Regions from separate parts of the Solibacillus sp. R5-41 genome, predicted to be linked through region 2. Evidence: riboswitches for the same ligand, from Rfam matches in the RefSeq annotation. Region 2 holds a riboswitch; the other holds the start of a gene.
What was found. Region 2 has a riboswitch for preQ1 ahead of queF (preQ(1) synthase). Riboswitches for the same ligand answer to the same signal wherever they lie in the genome.
Positions count from the first base shown of each region.

Region 1: another riboswitch for preQ1. It lies ahead of CSE16_RS02095 (QueT transporter family protein); the one in region 2 lies ahead of queF (preQ(1) synthase).

Region 1 covers NZ_CP024123.1:425,800-442,201, forward strand. The annotation lists gene CSE16_RS02035 (YczE/YyaS/YitT family protein) at 1-383, shown strand, start outside; gene CSE16_RS02040 (glycine C-acetyltransferase) at 470-1,660, shown strand; gene CSE16_RS02045 (pyridoxal phosphate-dependent aminotransferase) at 1,692-2,897, opposite strand; gene CSE16_RS02050 (carbon-nitrogen family hydrolase) at 3,066-3,854, shown strand; gene CSE16_RS02055 (L-threonine 3-dehydrogenase) at 4,285-5,238, shown strand; gene CSE16_RS02060 (sulfate permease) at 5,297-5,512, opposite strand; gene trpA (tryptophan synthase subunit alpha) at 5,573-6,352, opposite strand; gene trpB (tryptophan synthase subunit beta) at 6,349-7,536, opposite strand; gene CSE16_RS02075 (phosphoribosylanthranilate isomerase) at 7,533-8,150, opposite strand; gene trpC (indole-3-glycerol phosphate synthase TrpC) at 8,147-8,941, opposite strand; gene trpD (anthranilate phosphoribosyltransferase) at 8,938-9,975, opposite strand; gene CSE16_RS02090 (chorismate-binding protein) at 9,981-10,979, opposite strand; T-box leader at 11,160-11,450, opposite strand; gene CSE16_RS02095 (QueT transporter family protein) at 11,639-12,124, opposite strand; PreQ1 riboswitch class I at 12,132-12,176, opposite strand; gene CSE16_RS02100 (ABC transporter substrate-binding protein) at 12,454-13,470, shown strand; gene CSE16_RS02105 (ABC transporter permease) at 13,560-14,600, shown strand; gene CSE16_RS02110 (ABC transporter ATP-binding protein) at 14,593-15,387, shown strand; gene ilvA (threonine ammonia-lyase IlvA) at 15,439-16,402, opposite strand, start outside.
Region 2 covers NZ_CP024123.1:4,230,475-4,246,876, forward strand. The annotation lists gene CSE16_RS20970 (5'-methylthioadenosine/S-adenosylhomocysteine nucleosidase) at 1-617, shown strand, start outside; gene CSE16_RS20975 (alanine/glycine:cation symporter family protein) at 807-2,237, opposite strand; gene CSE16_RS20980 (DMT family transporter) at 2,902-3,786, opposite strand; gene CSE16_RS20985 (VUT family protein) at 4,142-4,681, opposite strand; gene queC (7-cyano-7-deazaguanine synthase QueC) at 4,730-5,401, opposite strand; gene queF (preQ(1) synthase) at 5,546-6,046, opposite strand; PreQ1 riboswitch class I at 6,172-6,218, opposite strand; gene CSE16_RS21000 (DMT family transporter) at 6,439-7,425, opposite strand; gene CSE16_RS21005 (hypothetical protein) at 7,569-8,876, opposite strand; gene CSE16_RS21010 (hypothetical protein) at 8,895-10,205, opposite strand; gene CSE16_RS21015 (ABC transporter ATP-binding protein) at 10,224-11,015, opposite strand; gene CSE16_RS21020 (FecCD family ABC transporter permease) at 11,008-12,021, opposite strand; gene CSE16_RS21025 (ABC transporter substrate-binding protein) at 12,034-13,152, opposite strand; gene CSE16_RS21030 (LysM peptidoglycan-binding domain-containing protein) at 14,447-15,229, shown strand; gene CSE16_RS21995 (3D domain-containing protein) at 15,229-15,504, shown strand; gene CSE16_RS21035 (SIMPL domain-containing protein) at 15,927-16,402, opposite strand, start outside.

The DNA.
Region 1 (16,402 bases), 480 kb from region 2:
CGCTTTTAAATATGATTTTAATCGGTTCGTTTATTGATTTTTTTAACTGGTTATTGCCATCAACAACAATGTTTGGATTTGAATTACTGTATTTTATTACTGGATTTTTTGTAATGAGCATAGGCTGTGGGCTATATATTGCTGCAAGTCTGGGTGCTGGTCCACGCGATACGGTCATGATGATTATCGCGAGCAAAGGATTTTCGGTTAAAACAGGACGCACCATTATGGAAGTCATTGCAGCAAGTTGCGGTTTGTTGCTCGGTGGTCCAGTAGGATTTGGAACTGTTATTTTAGCATTAGGTACAGGCTATATTATTCAGCCCGCATTAATTTATTTTAAACAGAAGCTCGAACAAATTATTGGGGAACCACTCATATAGAGGTGGGAGACTTCTGCTGAAAGAAGTTAAAATTATCAGATTATGATAAAATGAAACTGATGTTAGAACAGAAAGGATGATCAAGCATGTCAAACGTATTAACGACATTTTTAGATGAAAATTTAAATGTATTACGCTCGCAAGGTTTATACAATGAAATCGATCCTGTTGAAGGTGCAAATGGTCCTATCATTCAAGTGCGCGGTCAGCAACTAATCAATTTATCATCAAATAACTATTTAGGCTTAGCAACAAGTGATGAGCTAAAGCAAATTGCCAAAAAAACAATCGATACATATGGTGTCGGTGCAGGTGCGGTTCGTACAATTAACGGGACACTTGATTTACATGTAAAGCTTGAAGAAACATTAGCGAAATTTAAAGGTACAGAAGCAGCTATTAGTTATCAATCAGGCTTCAACTGCAATATGGCGGCAATTTCTGCGGTAATGGATAAAAATGATGCGATTTTATCGGATGAATTAAACCACGCTTCAATTATTGACGGCTGCCGTTTATCAAAAGCAAAGATTATTCCTTTTGCCCATGCGGATATGGATGATCTACGCGCAAAAGCAAAGGCAGCAAAGGAATCAGGTCTTTACAATAAAGTAATGGTCATTACAGATGGCGTCTTTTCAATGGATGGCGATATTGCGAAACTGCCGGAAATTGTAGAAATCGCAAAAGAATTTGATTTAATTACGTATGTAGATGATGCACATGGTTCGGGTGTAACAGGTAAAGGCGCCGGAACAGTGAAGCATTTTGGGCTTCAAAACGAAATTGATTTCCAAATCGGCACGTTGTCAAAAGCAATTGGTGTTGTTGGGGGCTATGTAGCGGGTAAGAAAAATTTGATTGACTGGTTAAAAGTTCGCTCTCGTCCATTTTTATTCTCAACAGCGTTACCACCAGGCGATGTTGCAGCGATTACGCGTGCGGTAGAAATAATTATGGAATCTACAGAGTTACATGATCAGCTTTGGGAAAACGGTCATTATTTAAAAGCGGGTCTTGCCAAATTAGGTTTCAATATTGGGGCATCTGAAACACCGATTACACCGTGTATTATTGGGGATGAAAACTTAACACAAACATTCTCAAAACGTCTATCTGAAGAGGGCGTTTATGCAAAATCAATCGTTTTCCCAACAGTTGCAAAAGGCACAGGTCGCGTACGCAACATGCCAACTGCAGCCCATACAAAAGAAATGCTAGATGACGCACTTGTTATATATGAAAAAGTAGGTCGTGAGTTAGGCGTAATTAAATAACGATATATAAAGCTAGAAACGAAATTTGTTTCTAGCTTTTTTCTTTAATATAGGGCATTACCGAGTTGCGATTGGCGAAAATCCCCAATTTCTCAACACGTCGTATTGCTTCACGTAAGCGTTCTTCATCTACTAATAACCCAACGCGGATGTAACCTTCTCCGTATTGACCAAATCCATTGCCTGCAGCGACCGCAATATCTGCTTTATCCAGCAATAAATTGGCAAATGATTCGCTCGTATAGCCGGATGGTACAGGGAGCCATGCAAAGAATGAACCTTTTGGCGCGGTTATTTTCCAACCGATTTTATGCGCTTCTTCAACAAGAACATTTCGGCGTGTTTCATACATAGAACGCAACTGTTCAACGCATGCCTGCTCATCATTTAATGCCGTTGCGGCAGCGTGTTGAATAGCAGGGAATTGACTACAAAATAAATGATCTTGAATGATGTTAATCGCTTCAATCATTTTTGCATTTCCAACGGCAAAGCCAATACGCCAACCAGCCATATTATAGGATTTTGATAATGTATAAAGCTCGATTCCGATTTCTTTTGCATCCTTTACTTGTAGGAAACTTGGTGAACGCTCTCCATCAAAACCAATAGAACCATAGGCAAAATCATGGGCAACTGCGATATGGTGTTCCTTTGCAAATTGAACCGTTTGCTCAAAAAAGGCAGCCGTTGCTGTACTACCTGTTGGATTGTTTGGATAGTTTAAATACATGAGTTTTGCACGTTTACAAATTTCAGGGCTTAAAGCTTCGTAATTGGGTAAAAATTGATTTTCAGCCGTCAATGGCATCGTATCAAAGTTTACATCCGCAAGCGCGACACCAGATAAATAATCGGGGTAGCCTGGGTCTGGTAAAAGCATATAATCATCAGCATTTAATAGGGCAAGTGGCAGTTCAACGAGTCCTATTTTTGTTCCACCTAAAATAGCCACTTCCGTATTTGGATCGATGTCGACATCATATTCTCGCTTGTAAAAATTTGCTGCTGCTTGACGAAGCTCTGCAATTCCACGAAAAGGTGAATATTTATGCGTTTGAGGGTTTGATACAGCGAGTTGTAGCGCTTCAATAATATGGTTTGGCGTCGGCTGATCAGGATTGCCCTGTCCCAAGTTAATAACATCACGACCCTCTGCTAAGGCTTGATTCACTTTATTGACTAATGCGGCGAAAAATTGTGGAGGGAGCTGCTGAAGTTTTTTCGAAAATTCCATGTACAATCACCTTTTCTTCATATTAGTGGAATAATCGTATGCTTTTTATAGATTTAAGTAAAGTGAAAATTATGATAGCTTTGTTCGTAGTGATAAAATGAGCGTAATTGATAAAAAAAACATGTTAAAATGAAGAAAGAAGTAAAATTAATAAGGGCGGTGTCGGTTATGAAAATCGGGTGTATTCAATTGAATGTTGGGTTTGGTAAAGTTGATGAAAATTACGAACGTGCGGAAAAGTTAATTCGTGAAGCGGTAGTAGGTGGCGCAGAAATCGTAGTCCTTCCAGAAATGTGGAACACGGGCTATGCGTTAGAAAAGCTTGAGGAATTAGCAGATGTAAATGGTGAACGTACGAAAGTATTTTTAAGCGCATTAGCAAAAGAGTTGACGGTACATATTGTAGGTGGCTCAGTTGCCGTAAAGCATAATGATAAGTTTTATAATACGATGTACACATACAATCGTGATGGTAAATTAGTTGGTGAATATAGCAAAGTGCATTTATTCCGCTTAATGGACGAGCATTTGTATTTAGAGTCTGGCGATACGATGAATCGTTTTGCACTAGGGGAAATTGAAGCAGGTGGCGTTATTTGCTATGATATTCGTTTTCCTGAATGGCTAAGAGCACATGCATTAAATGGAGCAAAGGTGTTGTTTATTCCTGCGCAATGGCCAACACCGCGCATTGATCACTGGAAAACATTATTACAGGCGCGCGCCATTGAAAATCAATGCTTTGTTGTAGCGGTCAACCGCATTGCACGCAAAGTGGAAAATTTCAACGGCCAATCGATGATTATCGGTCCATGGGGTGAAGTGTTATGGACAGGTGCAGAGGATGAGGAATTAGCGATTATTGAAGTTGATTTTTCATTAGTGGATGAAGTGCGAGGGCGCATCCCGGTGTACGAAGATCGTCGCCCAAGTTTATATGAGGCTGTTGTTAAATAATGATATGAAAAAACGAAGCGCATCGGTAATCGGTGCGCTTTTTGTTTGACTAATAATGTTGCGATTTTAGGGAAATCTACATATGATAGAACATCTGCGTGCAGTTATGGGTCAATCAATTACGCTTTGGCGTAATTGCGTCCAGATTTTTTCGAGCATGCTCGAAAAGCCCCCTTAAAAATCTGTGACATCCGCCGGGGGCTTTAACTTGATTCATCCGGGGGTCAAACCCCGGATAAATCAAGTTAAAATGAAACGACTATTTCACACGCACAATTGTATTGCTAGAAAAGAAAATTAATTAAATATTGTATTATATAAAAGAACACCGTATAATAACCCTCAACGAAAGTTGTTCGCAATAAGGTTTACACGTGTTTTTGTGTATTTTTACAGAGGACAATTGTTTTGTGACAGAGGAGGTATCATTGTGAAGAAGATTATTGTGACCGGTGCTTTAGGTCAAATTGGTTCTGAATTAGTAGAGAAATTACGTAATACGTACGGTGTTGATAATATTATGGCAACAGACATTCGTAAAATAGAAAGCGATCAAGGTCCATTTGAAGTGTTAGACGTAACGGATGGCAAGCGTATGCACGAGTTAGCTCATGATTTTGGTGCGGACACTATGATTCACATGGCCGCTCTGTTATCTGCGACTGCCGAAAAAAATCCAGTATTCGCGTGGAATTTAAATATGGGTGGCTTAATGAATGCGTTGGAAGTAGCTCGTGAATTAAATATGCAATTTTTTACACCAAGCTCAATCGGTGCATTTGGTCCATCGACACCAAAGGACAATACACCTCAAGATACATTACAGCGCCCAACAACAATGTATGGGGTAAACAAGGTGGCAGGAGAATTACTTTGCGATTATTACTACACACGCTTTGGTTTAGATACGCGCGGTGTACGATTCCCTGGTTTAATTTCATATGCAACGCCTCCAGGAGGGGGAACGACAGATTACGCGGTCGACATTTATTATAAAGCGATTTTAGAAGGTCGTTACACATCATATATTGCGGAAGGTACTTACATGGATATGATGTATATGCCTGATGCTCTACAAGCAATTGTTGATTTAATGGAAGCAGATCCAACAAAGCTTATCCACCGCAACGCCTTTAATATTTCGGCAATGAGCTTTGAGCCGTCACAAATTGCCGCGGAAATTAAAAAGCATATACCAACGTTTGACATGAGCTATGAAGTCGACCCAGTTCGCCAAGCTATTGCAGACAGCTGGCCAAATGCTATCGACTCAACTGCAGCAATTAATGAGTGGGGCTTTAAAGCGCAGTATAATTTAGAAAAAATGACGATCGATATGCTTGAAAAATTACATTTGCGTTTAGAAAAGAAAATCATTTTATAATTCAAAATAAAAAACCACCATCTTGACCTCATTACAGTCAAAATGGTGGTTTTCACTGTTAAGCTGCTTTTCGACTCACAAAAAATCGTTTAATAAGCGTCAGCCCTAAGTTGAAAACGAAAATAATTAACGCTACACGGAAAAAAGCGATAAAGTATTGCCACATTGTCGTACTTTCAATGAAAAGCTGTGGCATGTCTTGTACAAGTTCATACGTAAAATATCCCGCGATAAAAAGAAAAAAGAGTCCAGCAAAAAAATCCTTCTTTTTCATACGCAATCCCCCTCGTATAAGTTTATTTCACTTTACCATATGATGGGAAGAGGAGATAGATTAAAGAACGGTTACTTTTTTTGACGCATGAACAAGGGATTCAATCGTCGTCCAATCCTGCTGCTCCAAAGCGGCGACAATTTGACTGCCAACAATGACCCCATCTGCAATAGCACTAAAATTTTTGACATGTTCTGGAGTAGAAATGCCAAACCCGGCCAATATAGGAACCGCACTATGTTGCTTCAATACTTTAAAATGAGCTTGTAAATTTTCTGCAAACTCCGCTCGAATCCCTGTTGTTCCGTTTACTGTAACCGCATAAATAAAGCCTTCACTCGCCGCTGCTAATTTTTTTACACGCTCAAGAGGGCTCGTTAATGAAACAAGTTGTACTAATGCGATGCCATGCGTTTTTAATGCTGGATGTAGGAGTGCACTTTCCTCTAAGGGCATATCAGGAACAATCAAACCGCGAATTCCAGCAGCATAAGCATCGCGTGCAAAAGCTTCAATGCCATAAGCTAATATTGGATTTAAGTACGTCATCGCAACGAGTGGCACCGAAATGTCATCTGCAAAGCGAGAAAGTTCCGCTAGTACATTGCGTAACGTTACCCCGTGAGCAAGGGCGCGTTCTCCAGCTTTTTCAATCGTTGGTCCGTCTGCAACAGGATCGGTAAAAGGAATGCCAATTTCAATCGCGGAAACGCCAAGCTGCTGCAATTTTAAAATCGTTGGCTTTAACGTTTCAAGTCCACCATCACCAGCCATTATATATGGAATGAATGCCTTATCTCCGCGTGCAAGTATTTGCTCAATTGTTTGCTGTAAAATCATTGCTCAACGTCTCCTAACTTTTCCATTAATGTGTGCACATCTTTATCCCCTCGACCTGATAAGCAAACGACAATAATTTCGTCTACTGGTCGTACTTTCGCAAATTCAGCCGCATAATAAATGGCATGGGCACTTTCAATCGCGGGTAAAATTCCTTCCGTTTCACAAAGGAGCCTTACACCTCGTAATGCCTGTTCATCTGTGACAGAAGGATACTTAGCACGATCGATTTCATGTAAATAGCAATGCTCTGGTCCAACACCTGGATAATCGAGCCCAGCAGAAATGGAATGCGCCTCTTGAATGAAGCCATTTTCATCCTGTAATAAATACATAAATGCCCCGTGTAGTACGCCGGTTTTGCCAACATGAATGGCTGCCGCATGCTGATTCGTGTCAACGCCCTCGCCAGCTGCCTCAATGCCATAAAGGGCAACATCCGTATCTTCAATAAATGGATAAAACATGCCGATTGCGTTACTTCCTCCACCAATACATGCAAATACTGCATCTGGTAAACGGTTTTCCTGCTCAATTATTTGCACGCGCGTTTCATCTCCAATAATACGTTGGAAATCTCGAACGATTGTAGGGAAGGGATGCGGGCCGAGTGCAGAGCCTAAAATATAATGTGTATCCTCGATATGTGTAACCCAGTGACGCAATGCTTCATTCACCGCATCTTTTAATGTAGCAGAACCTTTTTCCACAGCAACTACTTTTGTGCCGAGCAACTCCATACGGAAAACATTGAGCTGCTGGCGACGAACATCTTCAGCGCCCATATAGACGATGCATTCCATATCGAGCAGGGAACACGCAGTAGCCGTTGCAACTCCATGCTGACCAGCGCCAGTTTCTGCAACAATTTTCTTTTTTCCCATACGTTTAGCGAGAAGTGCTTGCCCAATGGCGTTATTAATTTTATGGGCGCCCGTATGATTTAAATCTTCACGCTTTAAATAAATTTTCGCACCACCCATTTTTTTTGTTAAGCGTTCAGCAAAATAAAGTGGTGTTTCGCGTCCGACATATTGCTTTAAATAATAAGCAAGCTCCTTCTGAAAATCAGGATCTTGTTTTGCTTCCTCATATGCGTCCTCTAATTCCTGTAATGGTGTCATCAATGTTTCAGGAACGAATTGCCCCCCAAATTGTCCGAAACGTCCTTTTGTTGTTGTCATAAAATTAATTCTCCTTTCGCTTTTTCAATAAATGTCTTAATGGCGTCGATATTTTTTTGTCCATCCACTTCAACTCCACTTGAAACATCCACTGCAAAGGGCTCGACAAGTGTAATCGCAAGCGCAACATTTTCTGCATTTAAACCACCAGCTAAAATCACTTTTTCCAGCGGGATTTTTACATCATCCAATAACGTCCAGTCAAATGAATGACCGCTTCCTCCTCGGTAATCCGTACTAGGTGCATCAAATAGATAGAAATCCACATCATATTTTGCCGCTTGTACTACATCCTCTTTTGAACGAATGGAAAATGCCTTTATGGATGGCAGTCCGATTGCTGCTATCATTTCAGGCGTTTCATCTCCGTGATATTGAATATAATCAAGGCCCACATTTCGAGCGATTCGTGCAATTATTTCAGGCGCTTCATTAACAAACACTCCCACTTTTTTTACCTCTTCCGGGATCATTGCGGCTAAATTGATTGTTTCCTCTACCGATATACGTCTTTTACTAGGCGCAAACATGAATCCGATAAAATCAGCGCCTGCCTGTATTGCCGCATCTACATGTTTGGTCTTTTTTAATCCGCAAATTTTTACTTTTGTCATCGATTTTCGCCATCCTTTGTCATTATGTCGATTTGTAGCGATTGAAGTGATTTTTTGACGTCACCGCTGCGCATTAATGATTCCCCAACTAAAACACCTCTTGCACCAGCTTTCGCCACGAATTGTGCATCTTCCACATCCCAAATGCCGCTTTCACTTATGAAGGCAATATCGGAGTGGGGGAGTTGCTCGGCGATTTCCTTTGTATGCAGTAAATTGACTTCAAAAGTATTTAAATTGCGGTTATTTACACCGACAATTTTCGCCCCAATTTTAAGTGCGCGCTGCAGTTCTTCCACATTATGTACCTCTACAAGCACCTCTAAATTTTGGGCAGTGGCATAAGCATGTAACGAGTGTAATTGGTCATCAGTTAGCGCAGCCACAATTAGTAAAATAACGGATGCCCCCGCAGCTTTTGCGTAATCAATTTGGACCGTATCAATCATAAAATCCTTGCATAATACCGGAACATTAACGGCGTTCGCAACCGCGTTTAAATCCTCGAATGAACCTTTAAAAAATGCTTGCTCTGTTAAAACGGAAATACATGCCGCGCCAGCTTCTTCATACTGCAGTGCCTGTGTAACAGGATCAATATGTGTCGCGATATCCCCTTTAGAAGGGGAGGCGCGCTTCATTTCAGCGATAATTTGTACTGTTTTTGTGTACTGCAATGTTTCGTATAAAGAGGGGCGCTGTTTTTGAACTGTTTGGAAGCTGGGCTCTTTTGCAAGTAAAGCAGGTAATTCCATTTTTTTTTGGTTAATAATTTTCGTTAAAATTGTCATTTTGATGCTCCCTCCTTTTCGACCTGCTCACTATAAGCAATGACATTGTGCAGCTTTTGCAGTGCGCGTCCTGAAAAAATGCTATCCTTCGCCATTTCAATCCCTTCTTTCATCGTTTCAGCTAATCCGTAAGCAAAAAATCCGATGCCCGCATTTAAAATAACCGTGTCGAAATATACACTTTGCTTGCCCGCTAATAGCTCGCGCATAATGTGCGCATTTTCCTGTGGACTGCCTCCGCGAATGGCCGATAATGGTTGCGCGGTTAATTCGACATCCTCAGCTCGCAATTTGAATGGAATAACATCTCCATAATCGAGTAAAACAAATGTATTTTCACCGTCCAATGAGGCCTCATCCATCCCTTGCGCACCCGAAACAACAACAGCCCGTTCGCGTCCAAGCATATGAAGAACTTCTGCATAATCAGTTGTGAAATTAGGGCGATTAATGCCAACAAATTGAGTTTTTAATGGTACTGGATTCGTTAGTGGTCCTACTAAGTTAAAAATGGTTGGCTTGCCGATTGCCTGTCGAATTTCCCCGATTCGTTTCAGCTTAGGGTGCATATTCGGTGCATGTAAAAAGGCAATGCCGTATTCCTTCAGTAAATCGGTTGTTTGCGCTGTATCGGGAATGAGTTTAATTCCAAGTGCCTCTAGAACATCCGAGCTACCTGATGAACTAGATACTTTCCGGTTGCCATGCTTCGCGACTAAAATGCCACCGCCCGCGAGTACAAAAGCTGCTGTTGTACTAATATTGAAGCTATGCAAGCCGTCGCCACCCGTCCCGCAGTTATCCATATAAATTCCTTCAGGCGCATTCATTTTGACTGCATGGGATTGCATAACTGATGCCAACCCCGCCACTTCATGGACCGTTTCTCCTTTGTTACTCATTGCAATAAGAAAGTCGGCGATTTCTTGTTTCGCAGTTTGCTCATTAAAAATATAGTGTGCGGCCTGCACCATTTCTTCAAAAACGAGATGTTCAGATCGTTTAAGTTGGTTAATAAACGGCTGTAATGACATATTCCTCATCCTTTCATAAGTGCGTGAAACGTAAGGTCAGACGCATCATTTGTCGTTTGGATATACGCTTTGTCGTCAATAATCGTCAAAGTTTTTACAGGTGTTGTAAAATCGACCTGACCATTAAATCCGATATAACCAATTAGCCCATCTTGTGGAATCAGCTGCTTGACAGCATCAATGGCGTGAAAAGCGGGGGAGAGTAACCCCGTCTGCAATGCGTTTTGTTTCTTTATGGAATTGGTTTGACATAATGTGTCGAGATTTGCCTCTTCATTCGTCGTAGAAAGCACGCCATCTCGAATTTGTAAAAAGCTTTTTGGAGAAGTCCCAATGACCGTGCATTCATCAAATTCGATGTAATACATATAAGCGGCCGCCTCCTGTACACGTAAATTTCGGTATAAGGCAAACACATCACCAGAAAATTGTGCGGTTGCTAGTTTCTGGGATTCTTGCTGTAATGAATGAAGTGTATAATACGTGTCACCTAAAGTGGAGTCGGTGAACAGTTCATCGATTAGTTGATCAATATTTGGTTCCACTTGTTCGGCTTCAATATTTGTATGGAAAACAGCAATTTCATCAGTCAAATGGTCAAAAATAATGAGCGTGTCATACACATGAAACTGGAGCGTCGGCACTGTTGACTGTAATGTTGCAGGAAGGGCATGAATATAACCAATGCCACCGCCCGTTAATGGATATTCCGTTTGGCTTGTAACACGTGGCATCACTTGTTTCAATAACGAAATGAGTTCACCTTCATAGTGATAGTGTTTATTGGTTAAATGCGAGAAATCCTGTAAATGTGTATCATTTCCGCTATAGGTTTTACGAGGATCGACGCCAATAAAGGAATAGCGCCCATTGCCTTCATTTTTTGTGGAACTCTCAAGTAAAAATTTCCGCTTTCCTTGTAGTCGCAAAAAAATAGAAATAGGGGTTAATAAATCGCCATTCACCTTTTTCATAGATGTACGAAATTTTTGCTTTAATGTCATATTGAACACTCCTTTAGTTTTAGAATCTATGACATCCGCCGGCGCTTTATCTTCGTTCAGTGTGCATTTGACCATACACTAATAATGACGAACAATGCATTCACCTCAACATTTATAGATGGGAGTCCTCTACTGAACGAAGATAAAAAAAAAGCCCTCAACAAAAGGAAAAATCCTTTTGTTGAGGGCGATAAATACCGCGTTGCCACCTCGATTGAAGCAAAACTACTACTTCCACTCATTCCTGATAACGGCAGGGAAACCGTCCACTAACTAACGCTAGTAGCTTTCATAAGGCCCATTCACATTTTTATTTTGACGCATTTTCACCAGCCATGCGCTCTCTAAGCAAAATCAGAAGAACTTCACCTTGCACTAAATAATGCACTGTCATGTCCTTACTGAGGTAGATAAGAAAGTTCCTTTTTCTATCCACCAAAAAATGCTACTCTTCTTATTCATCAATTTGACTCAACTCAGCTAAACTCATCTAAACTTTGCTAGTATGGTGGTCACGCTATCGCAACCTGCTACCATGTACACGAACAAATTAGAATAGAAACATTGTACTCATTATTAGAAAGAAAAGTCAAATAATTCCGAGAGGTAAAAATGAAAATAAAAAAACCAACTAACAATTGCTAGTTGGTTGAAACCATTTAGATTAATTTTTTGAAGTTTAATCGTTTATTCAGTGCGTACATAATCGGTGCACCTACAGCAAGGACAACGAACTCACCGAATGCGACAAAAGCCCATGTTTCCCAGAATGGTAAGTCCAACACAAGATTTAATTGCGCCGCGATAATAAACATTGTAAATGTAAATAACAATGTATTAATAATTAGGCGTGCCCAAATATTTTTCACGAACTTACAAATGACAATGAAAATACCTAATGTAATAATCGTGTGGCCAACACCAAAAATTAAATCCATTGGTCCAACTGAGGACATCAAGAAGTTAGAAATAAATACGCCCAATACCACACCAACCATATAGCGTGGGTTAAAAGCGATTAAATGGTTAAACATTTCGGCGATACGAAACTGTACTTGACCGAAACTAATTGGAGCAACAAGCATCGTTACTGCAATGTAAAGAGCAGCAATAATGGCACTCATAGCTAAAAATTTTACTTTCATAATTCAATTCCTCCTAGTTTTTTTACGTGGGATGGTTACGAACCACGATGCTTTTTGCATAAGGTAATATTTTAATATAATGACGGGACTTTCGTCAAATTTCACAATTATTTTTATATATTGTCACAAATTCAAAGAATACAGTAGTTTAGCGGTTTAAAGCGCCAAATTAATGAAAATAGTTAAAAATATAGGCGTGAAAATATGTCAGAAAATTCTAAATGTTATTGACTATCTGAAAACGTAGAGGTAATATAGCTTTAATTCACACTTCATCCAGATGAAGTGTGACACATAAAATAGAGAAAGAAATAGGGGGATTATTGTTAATGACTAAAAAGTTAATGAGGCTTTCGTTTTTAGTATTTGGGCTTCTTTTATTATTGGCAGCATGTGGAGGGGAAGAACAAGATTCAACATCTAAAAATGCGGATAATATTGGATCAGCCAATGCAGCCAAAACAGAGGACGGGAAAACATTTAAAATTGGGACAACTCAAATTGTTGAACATCCATCATTAGATGCAGCAAAAGCAGGATTCAAAAAAGCAATTGAAGATGCTGGTATTAAAGCAGAGTATATCGATAAATCTGCAAGCAACGATAACACGGCCAATTTAACGATTGCGCAACAGCTAGTAAGTGAAAATGTAGATTTAATTTTTGCCAACTCAACACCATCAGCCCAAGCCGTAAAAAGTGTAACGACTGAAATTCCAATTCTGTTCACATCTGTAACAGACGCGGTTGGCGCAGAATTAATTGATTCAATGGAAGCACCAGGTGGCAACGTGACAGGTACAATTGATTTACATCCAGAAACTATGCCAAAAACAATTGCATTCTTAAAAGAATTAGGTGTAAAAAATATCGGTATGGTTTACAACGCAGGGGAGCAAAACTCAGTAGCGCAAATTACGACAGTAAAAGAATTAGCAGCGAAAGAGGGCTTAACAATTGTTGAAGCGCCTGCATCTACTCCGGCAGAAGTGCAACAAGCTGCGGAATCTTTACTTGGTAAAGTAGAGGCGTTTTATATTATTACAGATAACACGGTAGTATCGGCTTTAGAATCAGTAATCGGTGTTGCAAACGCAAACAAATTGCCATTAATCGTAGGCGAGCTTGATTCAGTAGCGCGTGGCGGTTTAGCAGCGTACGGATTTGAATACTTTGATATTGGTTATGAAGCAGGTCAAATGGCGGCACAAATCTTATTAGAAGGTAAAACACCAGCTGAAATTCCAGCGGCATACCCAGCTAATTTAAAACTATTAATTAACGAAAAGACTGCGGAAACAATCGGTTTAGAAATTAAGCCTGAGTGGGAAGCAGAAGCACAGTAATACCGATTCGCGCTAAGATCTACTACTTAGCGCGAATCCTCATTTTAAAACAACTTAAACAATAAAAAACAGTTAGGAGATGGTTCAAAATGTTTACAGCTTTGTTTGGTTCAGTTGAGCAAGGGATCATCTATGCAATTATGGCGCTCGGGGTGTATTTAACATTCCGAGTGTTGGATTTTCCGGATTTAACAGTCGATGGTAGCTTTGTGACGGGGGCTGGTACAGCAGCAATGATGATTGTGCTTGGTTACAACCCAATTTTAGCGACAATCGTAGCAACCGTTGCTGGATTTATTGCAGGATGTATGACAGGTTTATTGCACACAAAGGGTAAAATCAATCCGTTACTATCTGGGATTTTAATGATGATTGCCTTGTATTCCATCAACCTCCGTATTATGGGAATAACATCTGACACAGGGGTAACACGTCCAAATATTCCATTATTAAATACGGAAACAGTGTTCACGATGTTTAACGACTTCTGGTCAAAACTAGGAATTGATAATGTACTTTCAAATGCAGTAACAGCAATGGGAGGCAAATCACTTCCATCGTCATGGGGCATTTTAATTTTCATGATGGTCGTAACAATTGTCATCAAATTCGTAATGGATCGATTCTTAAAAACAGAAATTGGGCTTGCTATTCGAGCGACAGGGGACAATAAACGAATGATTCGAAGCTTTTCTGCCAACACAGATTCTTTAATCATTTTAGGTCTCGGCTTATCAAACGGGATGGTGGCATTATCTGGTGCGTTAATTGCCCAGTATACAAAGTTTGCGGATATCGGCCTTGGCATAGGGATGATTGTTGTCGGATTAGCCTCGGTTATTATAGGTGAAGCCATTTTTGGTACGAAATCAATCGTACGCACAACATTTGCAGTTATTGCGGGTGCGGTTATTTACCGTTTAATTTATGCTCTTGCGCTGCGTGTTGGCTGGTTAGACACGGGGGATATGAAATTAATTACCGCAATTATCGTCATTTTAGCATTAATTATTCCACAAGTTTTAAATAAGCAACAAGAGAAGAAACGTAAGGCAAAGCGTTTAGCGGCGCGGGTAGCAGCTCAAAAGGCGACGATAAATGTAGAGCAAGGGGGAAATGGTCTTGCTTAAACTAGATGGCATCAACAAAATATTTAACGAAGGTACACCGGATGAAAAAAATGCATTAGACAATATTAATTTGTATTTAGCAGCGGGTGATTTTGTTACAATTATCGGCAGTAATGGTGCAGGGAAGTCAACGATGATGAATATGATTTCTGGTGCATTGACCCCGGATTTTGGATCGGTTGTCATTGATGGCAATGATTTAACGCGTATTCCTGAGCATAAACGCGCGGTGCATATCGGACGCGTTTTCCAGGATCCAATGGCGGGTACGGCACCCTCTATGACGATTGAGGAAAACTTGGCAATCGCGTATTCACGAAATGCAAAACGTGGATTACGTGGTGGTGTAGATAAAAAGCGTCGGGAATTTTTCAAGCAATCATTAGAAAAGCTTCACCTTAATTTGGAAAACCGTTTAACTGCTAAGGTCGGATTACTATCAGGTGGTGAGCGCCAAGCGTTAAGCTTGTTAATGGCGACGTTTACAAAACCAGCCATTTTATTATTAGATGAACATACAGCAGCCCTTGATCCGTCACGTGCAGAGCTCATTACAAAGCTAACAAAGGTGCTTGTTGAGGAAAGTAGCTTAACGACGCTTATGGTAACGCACAATATGCAGCAGGCGCTGGATTTAGGAAATCGCCTCATTATGATGGACAAAGGTCAAATTATTTTGGAAGTCGGTGCGGAACGAAAGTCTGCATTAACCATTCCAGATTTAATGGCTGAATTTGAACAAATTCGCGGAGAAAAAATGAATTCAGACCGCGCATTACTAGGATGAAAGAACAAGCCCGTATTCCTTCATATGAGGAATGCGGGCTTGTTTGTTTCGTTATACTAATAGCGCAAATAACGTACTATCCTTATTCACTTCTTTATATTCAAAACCATTTGCGGACATGCGTTCTAATAAACCGACTCGATCATCTGGGTGGCCGATTTCAATACCGACAAGTGCAGGTCCGCTTTCTTTATTGTTCTTTTTCGTATATTCAAACGTTGTAATATCATCATTTGGCCCAAGTACGGATGTTAAAAATTGACGCAATGCACCAGAACGCTGTGGGAAGCTGACGATGAAGTAATGCAGTAACCCTTCATAAATTAATGAGCGCTCCTTAATTTCCTGCATTCGGCCGATGTCATTGTTTCCGCCTGAAATAATGATGACAACAGATTTCCCTCGAATTTCTTCCGCGTAAAAATCGAGTGCTGCAACAGAAAGTGCCCCAGCAGGCTCTGCAACAATGGCATGTTTATTATATAAATCTAGAATGGTCGTGCAAACCTTACCTTCAGGGATAGTAATAATATCATCTAAATGTGTTTTACAAACTTGATACGTTTCATTGCCTGCTAACTTTACAGCGGCACCATCTACAAATTTATCAATCCAATCTAGTGTAGTGGGTCCCTCTTGCTCGAAGGCAGATTTCATACTGGCAGCCCCAGCAGGCTCCACACCAATAACTTTACTATTCGGTGATAGGTTTTTAATATAAGCAGATACGCCAGCCATTAAACCACCACCACCAATACTACCAAAAACGTAGTCTATCGGCTCTTCAATATCATTCATAATTTCAACAGCAACTGTCCCTTGACCAGCAATGACATCTAAATCGTCAAAAGGATGAATAAAAACACGCCCTTCTGCCTCGCAATAAGCAAGGGCACTCGCAGCAGAATCGTCAAATGTATCTCCAGATAGCTGAATTTCAATAAAGTTGCGACCGAACATCCGCACTTGATCAATTTTCTGTTTTGGGGTCGTTTTTGGCATGAAAATGGTCGCT
Region 2 (16,402 bases):
CGGTTGTAGTATCCCAAACAGAAGTGGGAATGGTTAATGCAGCGGCATCAACAACTTTATTAATTGAAAAATATAATCCTAAAGTAGTAATCAATCAAGGAACAGCTGGAGGACATGATCCAGATATTCACGTATTCGATACAGTAATTGCTACAGAAGTAATTAATATCGGAAGCTTCCGCTCTGATCGTGTGGAAGATGGGCAAGGGATGAAACCAGAAAACTGGATTCATATGGCAACAGAGCTTAAGGATAAAAATGGAGAGACACAAAACTATTCATCATTACCAAGTGATCCTGAGCTTGTTGAAGCCGCGAAAAATGTAGCTGATAAATATAAACATGGGCAAGTTGTAGAGGGAGTTATCGGAAGTGGTGACTGGTGGAATCGAGAAATTGATCGCATCAATTGGTTCCACGAGAACTTTGGAACTAGCGGTGAAGAAATGGAAGCATTTGCTGTTGCTCAAGTTACTCATTTACTAGATGTTCCATTCCTTTCATTACGAACAATTTCTAACTCTGAAGTAACAGATGACAATATTGAAGACTTAGAGAAGGCCGGTCATTACGGTGCAGAATTTACAATCGAAGTTGTAAAGGAAATTGCAAAATAGACCCAAATCAAACAAAACCATAAACAGACATAACACACCTCCTATTCATAGCAGTGTGTTGTGTCCTTTATATAGGAAGTTATCGTTTATCTTCATTCAACGGAAAACCCCACCTCTATAAGTGATGAAATAAATATGCTTGGTATACTAAAAAGAGAGTGCCCCAAAAGCTTGGGCACTCTCTTTAATTTAACGGTTTTTTTCTAATTCTTCATCTTCTCCCCAACATTCAACTTCGCCAATATTAGGTACGTTTTTCTTATAGAAAACTGGATCTTTGCCTTGCTTACGTTGGATTAAGTAATCGTTAATAACTGGTTTGGCCACTTTCCACAGTTGCAGAATAGCAATTAAATTTATGATTGCCATAATACCCATAAATAAATCCGCTAAATCCCATACAACTTGTACCTTTGCAATTGAACCAAACATAACAAAAAGTACGACAAATATACGGAATACTAATAAGCCCATCTTTGACTCTTTAATAAAACTAATATTCGATTCACCATAATAGTAATTACCGATAACCGTACTAAAAGCAAACATAAATACAATTACTGCTAAGAAAATCCCTGCCCAGTCACCTAAATTTCCAACTAAAGAGGCTTGAGTTAAATTGACAGAAGTTGCGTCAGATTGAAGATATGCATCACCTAATAATACAATAGCAGCAGTTGCTGTACAAACTACTAATGTATCAATAAATACACCTAGTGCTTGAATCAAGCCTTGCTTTACTGGGTGAGAAACAGCCGCTGTTGCTGCAGCATTAGGTGCAGAACCTATCCCTGCTTCATTGGAGAATAAACCACGTTTAATCCCATTCATTATTGCTGCCCCTAACATTCCCGCAAAGGCTTCTTCCAATCCAAAAGCAGATTTAATAATTAGAAGAAATACATTCGGAAGTTCAGAAATATTTAAGATTACAACAATAAGCGCAAGTCCAATATACAAAATTGCCATAACTGGAACAACTACTTGAGTAAAACTTACAATTCTCTTTAATCCACCAAAGACAATAATTCCTGTTAAGGCAGCCATTATTAAACCTACAACAACTCGATTAGTACCAAAGCTATCTTCAAAAGCAATGGAAATCGTATTTGCCTGTACTGCATTAAAAATAAAACCGTAAGTAATTGTAATAACTACGGCAAAAAGAATACCCATCCACCGTTTATTTAATCCCTGTTCCATATAATAGGCAGGGCCACCACGGAACAATCCAGTACTTTTGTCTTTCACTTTATAAACTTGTGCTAATGTACTTTCAATTAGTGCAGATGCCGCTCCAATTAGCGCAATCATCCACATCCAAAATATCGCACCAGGACCACCAAGAGCAATTGCCGTCGCAACACCCGCTATATTACCCGTTCCAATACGAGAAGCAGCAGATATTGTAAATGCCTGAAAGGAAGATATACCTTTTTTACCTGACTTATCTTTTGGCGCTGCTTCTGTAATTAGTTTAAACATTTCTGGGATTAATCTAAATTGCATAAACTTTGTTTTAAAGGTAAAAAATACACCCGTTCCCACTAACAATATAATTAATACATATGAATATAACAATGTGTTTACTTCTGCCAATATACTGCCAAACCAATCCATAGATTCACTTCCTTTATTTAAGAGTATCCCCTGTTCACCCCATAGGAATACAAAATTGAAAATAAAAATAGAGTACCTTTTTAAAACTAACCAGTTTCAATACAAGTACCCTCTTTTAAAACATCCACAAAACAAGATATCTCTGATTTTTGCTATTTTCTTCTCTGCATTCACATTATAACTAGATAGTTTTATAACTTAATATGCTAATGAAGACTATCCAACTACCGTTTAAACAAAGCATTAAAAAATTACAACAAAAATTATTATAACACGCTAATTATTATATTAACATATTTATCCGCACTTCGGTTCATCTCACTTAGAGCTTAGCCTTCTTCACCTAATAAAACTAAATTGTATATATTTATGATAAGTTTCTTTTATTTTCTGAAAATTATTATTATAATATAGCATAAAACGTTTATATGTAAACCTTTTAAAAAAAACCTTGTTAGTTTATTTTTTCTTTTACTAGTATCGATTGGATTCGCAACAACAAGTTTTGCGAACGATGGCTATCTATTTAGAGTCAGTTAACCTCACTTACTTGTGATCACGTTCTCCGTGGTTTATCTAAATGTGGTTCATTAATAATCTAAACTGATATCAAAGTTCTTCCCATATTCGGGATATTTTAAAATTATTTATAATGTAGGTCTTGTTAATTGGACTGGCTATTTAACTTTTTTCGTTGATACGTAGATAGCACTACTCCTCCGACAATACATAGTGAGCCTAAGATTTCTGCTCCGGTTATTGGTTTGAATAGCAAGATCAATCCCATTACCATGGCGACAAAAGGCTCTAAATTCGATAATATAGAAGCCTTTGAAGCATCCACATGTCTAATGTTTTGATTCCAAATTAATGTTGCGATACCATGAACAACAACAGCCGTTCCAATTAGAAATAACCAATCTGACATCTTCGTGCTTATTTGTAAAGGCTTGTCTAGTGTAAATACAAAAGGAATCGACACAATTAAACCTACAACATTAGAATATAAAGTAATGGTCAGTGGATCGATTCTATGAGAAAGTAGTCTCGTCATAATAATCATAATGGCGAAAGTTATCATCGTTAGAACAATCCAAAATAGACCTTTATCAATATGCAAAGAAGATATATCCCCTTTTGCAACAACAAAATAAATACCAAAAACCGCTACAATAGACCCCATCAACATACGGATTGTTAATGTTTCTTTTAAAAAGATGGCAGCTAATACACCCGTTAAAATAGGAGTAGTTGCTAAAATTAATGCAGACGTCGTTGGATCAGCAGTTTGTAAACCGACAAAAAAAGACCACTGGTTAATAAAAACACCAATAACCCCTAGTAAGAAAACTATGAGTAAATCCGATTTTTTCAATCGTTTAAAATGTTTTTTGTATACAGCTATGCCAAGTAAAAATAGTACAATAAACAAAAGTCTAAGCATTGTTAATAGTGTTGGAGAAAAGTCTTGAACTAACATCTTCCCAAATACAAAATTGCTTCCCCATACCATTACACAAACAGTTAGCCAAGCATATGCTTTTAACATATTTATCACCCTTCCTACACCAAATGCTAACTGTCCCATTCTATACTTACTAGGATTTTTAGTATACATTTTTATTTGATGTGTTCACTTATTAAGATGTAGGTTGAACCAGGTTTAAAGGGTTAAAACAAAGTAGGTTAATAATCTGGCTTTTTTGATGTCAGTAAAAACTTAATTCAAGGACAAACCAATTTGTAATTATTATTTCACATATATTTAAGGGAACTCCATCTACTTATGGTACGGTTCACCGTAACAACACTAAGTGCGATTCGTTTTAATATAGCCATTATTTTTCTCTAGCATTTAGTGTAACTAGGGAAATGTACCATATCTAGATGGCAAAGCTTCTTACTTATACTCCCGTTAGACGCTTCTCTTTTATTGCCAATCCTTGTTTTAAAATTAAAGCACCTAGCAATTGAATGACTGTCTTCACAACTACTTGGCCTACAATAGCGGCCGGTACAGCTTCCCACGGTATAAATCCTGCTCCAAGTGGGCTTAATCCAACGATGACAAAAATAACAGAATCAAGAAGACCGCCAACAATTCCGCTGTAGAAAACTCTCCAAACCATTGGTAGCTTCAAGCGTGTATAGATTTCCGTATCAGCTGTTTCAGCAATGACAAACGATATTGCAGATGCTGCAACAATCATCAAAGTATCCCCAAGTGAAAACGAAACTACTCCAGATAAGAGTAACGCTAAGAAAATAAAAATATATGTTTTTGCTCGACCATACTTATTTTGCACAAGATCTCGAAAAATGAAGGTTGCTCCAACAAAAAGTGTCCCCATAGGAACGATAAACATTCCAAACTCTAACGGTGCAAATCTTGCTGTTACCACGTTTGCAATTACAATCGACAATAAATAGAATAATACTCTCATAATTTTCCTCCTTTAAATACCACTAGCTCTGTAAAAGCTTAGCAACACTTATATATTCTCATCGTGAAATTTACTTTTAGCGTTTATATAATCCTCAAGCCCTTTTTTTCGTAACTTACAAGCCGGACATTCACCACAACCATTTGCAATTATACCGTTATAGCAAGTTAGTGTTCTTTCTCTCACAAACTCTAATACGCCAAGTTGATCTGCTAACTCCCATGTTTGTGCTTTGTTAATCCACATCAATGGTGTATGAATGACAAAGGTACGGTCCATTGATAAATTTAATGTTACATTCAATGATTTGATAAAAATGTCACGACAATCGGGATAGCCGCTAAAATCGGTTTCACAAACGCCTGTCACTATATGCTTTGCTCCTATTTGACTTGCTAAAACACCAGCAAATGAAAGAAAAAGTAGATTACGCCCAGGAACAAAAGTCGAAGGTAGCCCATCACTATTTTCTTCAATCTTTATTTCTTCACGTGTTAAAGCATTCGAAGTAAGTTGATTCAGCAGGGACATATCAAGAATATGATGATTGATACCTATTTCATTTGCGATTTCTTTAGCACATTCAATTTCAAGACGATGCCTTTGACCATAATCAAAAGTCACGACCTCAACTTGCGCAAAATGTTCAATTGCCCAAAATAAACAAGTAGTACTATCTTGTCCTCCACTAAATACAACAAGTGCTTTATCCTGAATCATATTAAAATCTCCTTAATCAAGAAAAAACAGCACGCTAAGAGAGGTGCTGTTTTCATCTTAGTTTTTTTAAGAGGGTCGCTAATAACCTCTTCCTTGCCAACAAGGATCTATTCAATTCATCTCGCATTAACGGGCAAATACCTTTTATCGATTATCAATCTTTTCTGGATTCAAATCATGATTCATTAAACGGTAATTTGCGATTTCTTCGTATTTTGTTTCTGGTCTTCCATAGTTGCACCATGGATCAATCGAGATACCACCACGTGGCGTGAATTTTCCCCAAACCTCAATATATCTTGGATCTAGTAGCTTGATTAAATCATTCATAATAATATTCACGCAATCTTCGTGGAAATCACCATGGTTTCTAAAGCTAAATAAGTAAAGCTTTAATGATTTACTTTCAACTAACTTTTTCTCTGGAATGTATGAAATATAAATTGTTGCAAAATCCGGTTGTCCTGTAATTGGGCATAAACTCGTAAACTCCGGACAATTAAATTTCACGAAATAATCACGATTCGAATGCAAACTTTCTACTGACTCTAATACCTCAGGTGCATAGTCAGTTGCATATTGTGTATTCTGATTCCCTAATAGTGTTAAATCATTTAATCCTTCAGTAGGCTTGCGGCCAGTCATAAAAAAAACCTCCTTGAAAAGTAATACCGAATCTTTTCAAGGAGAGGCGCTGTCATTTTCTATACAACTTACAGGATTGAATCAAAAAAAGCCATGTCCAATTATGGACATGGCGTATTTGTCATGTATCCATAGTTTTTTATAGAGGGTATCAGCTATGAACCTCTCCTGAGAATTTCCAGGTATTTTATCTAAAAAGACAATACACTACATGGGGATAGATGTCAAATCCCAATATAAATGAATTACTCTCTTACAATAATCGCACCTACTTATGATAAGGTTCAACGTATCATCTATAAGGCAAATTTTTTGAGAGAACTATTAGTCGACCCTGTGACAGAAGTTCGGCTGTGATGGAGTAACTCACACACCCCTGCTGATCTATCGCATCAAATCGATTCATCACGGGACTGTCGATATCCAGCACGCCTACTAAACCATTTCCTTGAAGGATGTGTCGCGTTCTTTTTCTGTTGGTTGACGATCACAATGCCCGATACAACCAAGCCCAGCGCTGCAAGTACCATTAGATGCACAACTTCACCTAACATCAACGCTGACAATACCACACCAAACACCGGCGTCAAGAACAAATACATCGAAACGCTTCCGACCTTGTTGTATTTCATAATATTATTCCAAAGTACAAAGCCTGTGGCAGACAGAAACGCCAAATAGAACAGCATCAGCATCGCATTCCAAGTGAACGCAAACGGAAAAGGCCCTGCAAAAGACGCACCGACAGCTAACAAGGCGCTTCCGCCAAGCAACATCTGCCAGCTCGTCATGTATAGGACATCCAACTCCTTCGCTTCGTTTTTGGAAAGAACATTACCAAACGCGCCGAAAAACAAGCCAAGCAGCAAGCAGATTTCCCCAACACCCATATGAAGGGACATCTCTCCTTTCGTCACGTTAGCCAAAATTACTCCCCCGAAGCCTAGTGCAATACCAATGATCTTTCTCAAATTAACACGGTCGTTTCTATACATAAAATGTGCAATCAATATCTGAAAAAACGAGGTCGTCCCCGCGATAATCGCACCTTGGATACCTGTGATCATACTCATGCCGTAATAAAAAAAGGCATACTGAAGAAAGGTTTGAAAAAGCCCAATTTTGCTGACCTTGAGCAACGTCCCTCGCTGATATCCAACCTTCCTACGTATTAATTTCATGAACAATAGGATGAGCAGCGCGGCAAGGACGAAGCGGTAGCCTGCAAACAAAAGCTGCTCGGACCAATTTTCTTTGCCAATCTCCAGTTCGTCATAGCTAAGTTTAATATATGGAAAAGCGCTCCCCCACAGTAATGACGCTAATGTTGCAGCGAACATAACTCCCAAAGGATGCTTGAAAAATTTCTCTGAAGACATTCCAACAGACACCTCAATGATTACTTATAGTACGATAATATAACTCTTTCACTTCACATAAAAAGATAAACGACCGATCCCCTGTTGAATTTAGGGAAGCGATCGTCTCTGAAATATAAGGACACATTTCTGGGAACATTTCACTAAGGTGCTTGTACCCCAGCAAAAGGCACTACGGCTCTGCGGTATTTCATAAGACCAACACAAATATCGCGAAGTAGGCATTCTTTATGCTCGCCGTGATCAGGATATCGTATCAAATCGCCACCATTATGCACAAGTACCTTCCCGCCACTTCCATCTATTGTAGGATACTGCCATATATAATCGGCCCAATATTTTGCATGTTCAGCCCCTATGGATGTGAGACCTATAGCATGTTCAGGCAATGAAGTAAATCCTCTTGCATACGTCCCGAGTATCCCTTCCCAGCCATCAAAATCTTCTGGCATATTCTTGAAAAATTCAAATGGATCATTCTCTACTCTTATCTTGAGATTCGTAAAGGGAGCAGGTGGTACCGTTTGGGATGGTTTTAAAATTGGAAGCACGCAAACAGCAACCTCTATATTTAATATGAGTTGTCCGCCATTTTTAACATAATCCATTATTCTATCCGAATATTGTTGCAAATATATTTGATCGCAATGACCAGGGATATAGATGATATCACAGTCCCAAGCTTCATCTGGAATAGGACGAATACCATAGTATTCGATTTGTCCGCTTGTACCTTCAAATGTTTTTGCTAAATACGAGGGTGTATCCACAGAATCTATCCCGGTTGTTTGTAAATAAGCCACTTTAAACGGTTGTATCTGATTTCGATCAATTCCAAGATCGTTATTAAGCCATGGATAAAACCCGTGAAGGAATTTAGTTGTTGTTGGCATAAATCGTTGACCGTTATGACTATGAGGATCAAGTGTTGTGATAAAAACTCTACCCCCGCCTTCTAAATCATTAAAATCAATGACAACGGAATCATGAGTATCTTCTATCGCAAGCAATGTAGTCCCGTTATGATTTCCCTTGTATGCACCATGCCAGTGCCAATGTAAATGCTCAGGCTTCCCATATTCAAAAAAGGAGTGGCTTTCATGATCGGGAACATATAGTTCTATTTTACGCTCTGGTTTCGTCCACCATAACCAATCCTTAGTGTTACAATCAACCCACTCTATATCTACAACGTCTAATAGCTGATCCGCTTTATCAAGTGCAAAGATGAGTAGAAATCCGCCATTTCTAACATAATCATTAAGCTGTTTTTTATGAAGCAGAATGCGGTCACTGTGACTATGACAAGAAATAATGACTGCACCAAATTCATCCAAGTTATAGTTAGACAGGTCCTCCACATATATGAATTGATCCATGTGATGAGCAAAATCCCAATAGCTGATTAGCTGTGCACTTGTTCCTGTTGTAACATAAGCTATTTTTTTCATCTTTGTCTCCTAATAGTTTCATTCTTTAACTTGCACCCCAGCAAAAGGCACAACTGCTTTGCGATATTTCATAAGACCTACACAAATATCACGAACAAGGCATTCTTTATGCTCGCCGTGATCAGGATATCGCACCATATTATCACCGTTATGCACGAATACCTTTCCGCCACTTCCATCTAACGTAGGATATTGCCATAAATAATCTGCTGAGTAATTTGCATTGTCAGCCCCTATGGATGTGAGACCTATAGCATTTTCAGGTAATCGCGTAAATCCTCTTGAATACTGCCCTATTATGCCGCTCCACCCATCAAAGTCATCTGGCATATTCTTAAAAAATTCAAATGGATCATTTTCTATTCTTACCTTGAGATTCGTATAAGGAGTTGGAGGCACCGTTTGGAATGGCTTTAAAAATGGCAGCCAGCATATAGCTACTTCTATATTTAATATAAATTGTCCACCATTCTTGATATATTCCATCATTCTATCCGAGTATCGCTGCATATAGATATTGTCACCCAGACCAGGGTAATAGATGATATCACAGTCCCAAACCTCATCCGGAATAGGACGAACGCCATAGTATTCGATTTGTCCGCCTGTGCCTTCAAAGGTCTTCGCTAAATATGAAGGCGTATTCTCAGAGTCAAACGATGTTGTTTGCAAATAAGCCACTTTAAACGGATTAATCTTATTCCTATCAATACCAAGCTCATTATGAATCCATGGGTAAAATTCTTGAAGTAGTTTCATAGCTGCTGGCATAAATCGTTGACCATTATGACTATGAGGGTCTAGTGTTGTGATAAACACTCTACCACCACCTTCTAAATCGTCAAAATCAACGATAACAGACTCATCAGTATCTTCTATCGCGAGCAATGTAGTACCGTTATGATTTCCTTTGAATGATCCATGCCAGTGCCAACGTAAATTCTCAGGCTTTACATATTCAAAAAAGGAATGATTTATATTATCCGGAACATATAGCTCTATTTTACCATCTGGCTTAGTCCACCATAACCAATCCTTGATTTTTGAATCGACCCACTCTATATCTACAACATCTAAAAGCTTATCAACATTGTTAAGTGCAAAAATTAAAAGAAAGCCACCATTTCTAACATATTCGTTAAGTTGTTTTTTGTGTGGCAGTATGCGGTCACTATGACAATGACAAGAAACAATAACTGCATCGAATTCTGCTAGATTAAAATTAGGAAGGTCATCAGCATAAATTAATTGATCCATGTAATGAGCGTAATCCCAATAGCTGATTAACTGCGCACTTGTTCCTGTTGTAACATAAGCGATTTTTTTCATTTTTACACCTTTTCATCGTTAAAATTTATGCAAATCTATTGGCAATATTGTTGAATAGGATTTCTCTGCTTGTTCATACGATAATATTTCAGAATTAATACCAAAATAATTTCGTAAATTATCGGTATTCACTACTTTTTCAGTTTCATCGAAAATATACCCATCTTTACCTAAAAGCAAAGTCGAGTTTGCTATACGAAAGGCATGATGTGGGAAATGTGTATTTATAATAATAGAATATTCCCCTTGCTGATTTAACTCTTCGACAATATTCAATATTTTTAGTTGGTTTCTCAAGTCAAGATGGGATTCTGGTTCGTCCATTATGAGTATTTTAGGATTCTTGATAAGGGCTCTTGCAATTAAAACCATTTGTAGCTCACCGCCACTCATCTTATTACAATTTTGTTCACTTAGATGCTCAATACCTAGCCTTCTTAATTGTTCATAGGCTCTCTCGTAATCCTCTTTTTTAGGAAGCCTGCCCATTCTCACATGAGGAGATAAACCCATAACAGTCATTTCAAGCCCAGTAAATCCAAACGCCGATTTTTTAGATTGTGGCACATAGGCTACTAGTTTCCAATACTCACTTGCAGACATTTGTTTAACAGATTTATCATTTATTAAAATATTTCCTGATTTGTATTCTAAAAATCCTAATAAGCATTTTACAAAGGTTGTCTTACCAATCCCATTTGCTCCTAAGATGGCTAATGTTTCACCCTTTTTTACGTTAAAGGATAAATCTTTAAATATCTGTCTTTCTGAGTTGGGATATTGAAAGTTAAGATTTTCAACTCTAATCATCCCACACACCTCCTGTTCTTCTAAGAAGATAAATAAAGAATGGTACACCGAGAAGCGAGCTTATAATAGATAATGGAATTTCTGCTGCTGTTAGGGATCTTGCGAGTGTATCTGTAATTAGCATAAATATAGCGCCCATAATCATAGCTGCTGGCACTAAATGTTTATTGTCTGTTCCGACGATCATCCGTGTAAAATGCGGTACAATTAGCCCAACAAAACTAATAATGCCAGCAATAGATACAATTGACGCCACAATGACTGTTGTGAAGAATATGATAATAACACGCATTTTTTTTACATTTACGCCCAACGAAATCGCTTCATCTTCATCTAGTGAAAGAAGATTTAGATGCCATCTGTATTTATAGAGGACAAATAAAGAAATCAAAATACTAGGCATTGTTCTAATAATGGTTTCCTTCGAAGGTCCAGCAAGTGAGCCCATAAGCCAAAAGGTGATAGCAGGAAGTTCATTTTTGGAATCGGCCATAAACTTTAGTATGGAGACGCCAGAGTCGAATAATGCGCTAGTAATAATTCCTGAAAGAACGAGCATAAGCACAGTGAGACGCCCACGTCTTTTTGCGATGCTATATGTGAGGTACATCCCTGCAAACGCAAAGAGTATGGCCAAAAACTGCGTGCCAAGCGTTGTTCCAATTGTTATTATGCCAATAGCTGCACCGAAGCTTGCTCCCGATGATACGCCCAAAATATGCTCACTTACGAGCGGATTACCAAATGTAGCCTGCAAAGCAGCCCCAGCAACAGCAATACCAGCCCCTACAACCACCGCTAACAGTACGCGGGGTATTCTAATTTCGTGTACGACTACTGAAAGCTTCGGGTCTGAAATTGAATCTGGGTTAAAGATTGAATGGAAAACATCTAGCGGGGCGATTGTGTATCTTCCGATACAAATCGCTGCCACCATTAAAATAATTAAGGAAAGAGAGGATAATACGTAAAAGGTCCTAAGCTTCCTCTGTCTTGCTGTTGCCATCAAAACATCTCCTTATTGCATAAACATGTCGAAGTATTTGCTATTTTTGTTCGCTTCAACATTTAGAATTTGATCAATTTCTTCCTCAGTTACATCGATATTGTACAACAATTTATAATCTTCACGAACCTGTTCGCGCATACTAAAATCCTTGAACTTCTCTGGAGTCGCTAAGAAAGCATAGAAATACCAAGTAATTCCTGGATTATCTAGTTGAGATGCTGTAGGGGCTTTGTACACTCTTTTTTCTTTAACAGCTGTCAGGTTTTTAAGAACAGGATGGTTATAGAAATATTCGGGAGTGATATCTTTTAGGAAATCGCCAATAACGATCATATCAGGATCCCATTCTAGTAAGGTTTCTACATTGATTTCAGCATCTGGTGTATCAAATTTTCCAACTGTATAGGTAAGGTTATCTACCTTATGTACTGCAGTGTGAGGGAGTTCTGTTCCCCATGTTGTAATTTTATTTTCAGCTACATTGCCTATAAATACATGATTTTGTTGCTCATCTTCTGTTAGGCTTTCAGTTACTTTAAGAACGGCTTGTTTAGATTTCTCATGGTGTGCAAATACCTCATCTACTCGATCTTGCTTTCCTAGAGCTTCACCGTATAACGTATATCTTTCAATATCGTCAGCATACGTACCCCAGTTTACAGCTACAACATCAATGCCAGCATCTTCTAGAGGTTTAATTCCTTCTTCTCCAAAATTCCATTGATAAACAACATCAGGGGCCAAATTTAAAATACTTTCAACATTTGGCTTTGACCAATCACCATGCATGATGTCAGAATTCACATCTAGAATTTTCGGATATTTTTTTGCAACGACATCGCCTTTAATATTATTCTCTTGATCATTTTTTACCATGCCTAAGTATGGTTTAGCGGATTGTGTAATAGAAAGCATTTCAGATCCCTCGGCTGGAAATAGCACGAAGTTTTCAGCATATCCATTCTCAAGAACAACTTCTTTATCTCTACCATCAACGATAGTTACAGGTTCACTAACAACTTTTGCACTTTCCTTTTCCTTTTGGCTGTTATCAGAGGCTTGGCAGCCAACTAAACCTAATGCCATAATACCTACTGTACTACCCATTAAAAATTTTGATTTAATCATGTTTGTCACTACTCCTAATAGTTTTTTTGTTCTGCAAAAATAATCCCCATACGATCGCAACCCCATGGCCAATCCGATAAATCCGATCATAAAAGGGGCACATAATCTTATTCCGCATTCTTCGGTTACTTCATTCTCTTCCCTTATAAACAAAAAAATCTTATCATCATTGAGAATGATAGTCAATCTCACACATTTTACCAATGAATACCTAGAAGCATCTTTAACTCTATTTTCGAAGCTTAAAATAGGCAAATATTTCCAGATATAGCTGCTAACCAGCATTCCATTGCATTGATGCCATTGACCACGAACCGTTACGCCAAGTCGTTAGACCAATGTCCATCCACGTCCGCGAGTGTCACCGGGTGCCAAATTAGCGAGTACGCGCTGTTCGTCATGCTATTGACGACAGTGTAATACTTTCCATCACGCTCCAAGCTGTTTGGATAATTAATCGAACAATACTTCCGTAGCAGGAAGTTTGTAGTTGCCGTTAGGGAGTCTAGATTGCCCGCTTAATTTTCACCACTTTTACCGTATCCCCGGTTAGCACTGTATCCACTTTATCTACACTCGAAATTACGGAAACGACCAGTTCGCTCCTACTGTCAGCGCTACGTTCTTCACGACGCCGCTTGTTGCGCCCGTTCCGTTCACTTGCAACGAGGCTGGGACAAAAGAGAAAAAGTGTTAGATTGACTGATGTCGATCTAACACTTTTTTGCTGTAAGAGTTGAAGTCCGCTACGACGGACGCTTTCCGAGGCGTGGCCTTTGCTCCTCTTTCTTAAAATTTAAGGTTTTGTCCCAGCCTCTTCTAAAAAACCGCACTTACTTATGATACGGTTCACCGTGATGGATCTAAATGAGGTTTTCATTTTGAAGTCTGGACTAAAGATTTCACTTTAACTTAGTCGTCTTTTTTCTGGTCCATTTTATTAGTTTTCCTTTTTGTGAGCTAGCGCGGTTAAGGACACAGTTATAATCCTCCTGAAATGCTTGCCTGATCGCATAGTTAAGTGAATTAGTCACACCTAAGACAAATGTATTTTGGTACCGATTTACCACCATTACAAACAACAGCTTCCTATTATAAAATTTTACTAAAATAAATAGAAGATGTGCTTAAAACGGAATAAACTGGATTTCTTCTTTAAAAGCGGCTCTAGAAATATTATTGCAATATAAATGCCATAGTCGTAAACGAATTAACACCTACTTGTTCTTTTTCTCAGAAAAATCTATGTTACGATTATTTTAAATTAGCAACCAAGAATATGGAGGATAAATGAATGCTTAAAAAAATTATATCAATTGTTCCCGTTGCAATGCTCTCGGTAACTTTAAGTGCTAATGTTCAAGCTGCAACGATTACTGTACAAAAAGGAGATACCCTTTGGGATCTATCTCGCGCAAATAATACATCTGTAGAAAATATCCAAACGTTGAATCATCTTACTACCGACCTTATTCACCCTGGGGATGTCCTAACCATTGCACAGCAAAAACAATATACCGTTAAGCAAGGTGATACATTATGGGACATAGCCCTAGATCATCAAGTAACAGTTTCGCAAATTAAAGAATGGAACCAATTACATACTGATCTCATTCATCCAGGTTTAAATCTATTCATCTGGGATGGTTTGAAAACTAGTAATACGGTTGTAACTGAAAAACCAATGATGCCTGCAGCACATAAATCAAAGGAAACTACAACTTCAGCAACTACTCCATCAACAAGTAATTCAGCTTCAATGGATAGTACACCTAAAGCAACTACTCCATCAACAAGTAATTCAGCTTCGATGGATAGTACACCTAAAGCAACTACTCCATCAACAAGTAATTCAGCTTCGATGGATAGTACACCTGAAGCAACTGCTCCATCAACAAGTAATTCAGCTTCGATGGATAGTACACCTGAAGTAACTGCTCCATCAACAAGTAATTCAGCTTCGATGGATAGTACACCTGAAGCAACTGCTCCATCAACAAGTAATTCAGCTTCGATGGATAGTACACCTGAAGCAACTGCTCCATCAACAAGTAATCAGCTTCAAAGGAAATTATAGTGAAAGCTTCAGCCTATACGGCTTCATGTGAGGGATGTTCTGGTATTACCTCTACTGGAATAAACCTGAAAGCAAACCCAAATGCAAAGGTCATCTCAGTTGACCCAACTGTTATTCCACTTGGCAGTAAAGTTTATGTAGAAGGCTATGGTGAAGCGATCGCAGGGGATACTGGCGGAGCAATTAAAGGGAATCGAATCGATGTCTTTATTCCTTCTCAACAGGATGCAATCAATTTTGGGGTAAAACAATTAAAGGTAACAATATTAAACTAACATATCTATGACCAGCCTATCCTTAGGATTTCTATATATGTACAAAAAGGTAATTTGAATCCTTATAATAAGCAAAAAAGAACCACATTTGGTTCTTTTTTGCTTATTTTTTTATGCCTTCCAATAGGTTTGTAATCTTCTCTCTTTTTTCAAAATGTCTATTGATTCTCAGATTTTTTCTTTTTTGTCTCATAATGAAAAAACATTTAAAATGCTGTCAAATCAACGTTCTAAATGGTTATTCGCATAAACAGTCCCTTCTTATGGTACCTTTCTCCGTAACACAAGTTAATGCCCTGCCACTCCGCTCGCTTATAATTATGGATGATAAAAGCTTCATTCATTTATACGGAAAATAATTATTAACAAACTCCCCTCTACCAAATCATGGACAGAGGGGGGGTAGTTTAGAATGTGCACCATTAAAATCGAAATTTCACTCGAACAGAGGCAGTAATAGGAATTCTCCCCTGCTCAATAGGCGTCATAAATTCCTGATTACTCAATTGAACCGACTTATACGGAACTGGTGTGACATTATGGCTCTCTTCAATAATTTCGACTGGTATAGGTTGTAAGGGTACATACATCGTTTCAGCCATGGATTTGGCTTTCGCTATTGCATTAACAAGTGCTAAATTAAGGGCCTTTTGATAGTAGGCATCCGAATTTTCTATTTTAAACTGAATAGCTGAAACATGATTTGCCCCATTTTGTATAGCTGTATCAATAACCATACCAGCTTGACTAATATCCGTTATTTTAACAGTAATCGCATTTTGTACCTCAAAGCCCCTAAATATCTGTCTTCCCTCAATATAATCGTAGTTTGGGGAAATCGTATAAACAGTTGTTTGGATTGCCTCTCTTGGAATATTTAACGCCACAATTGACTCAA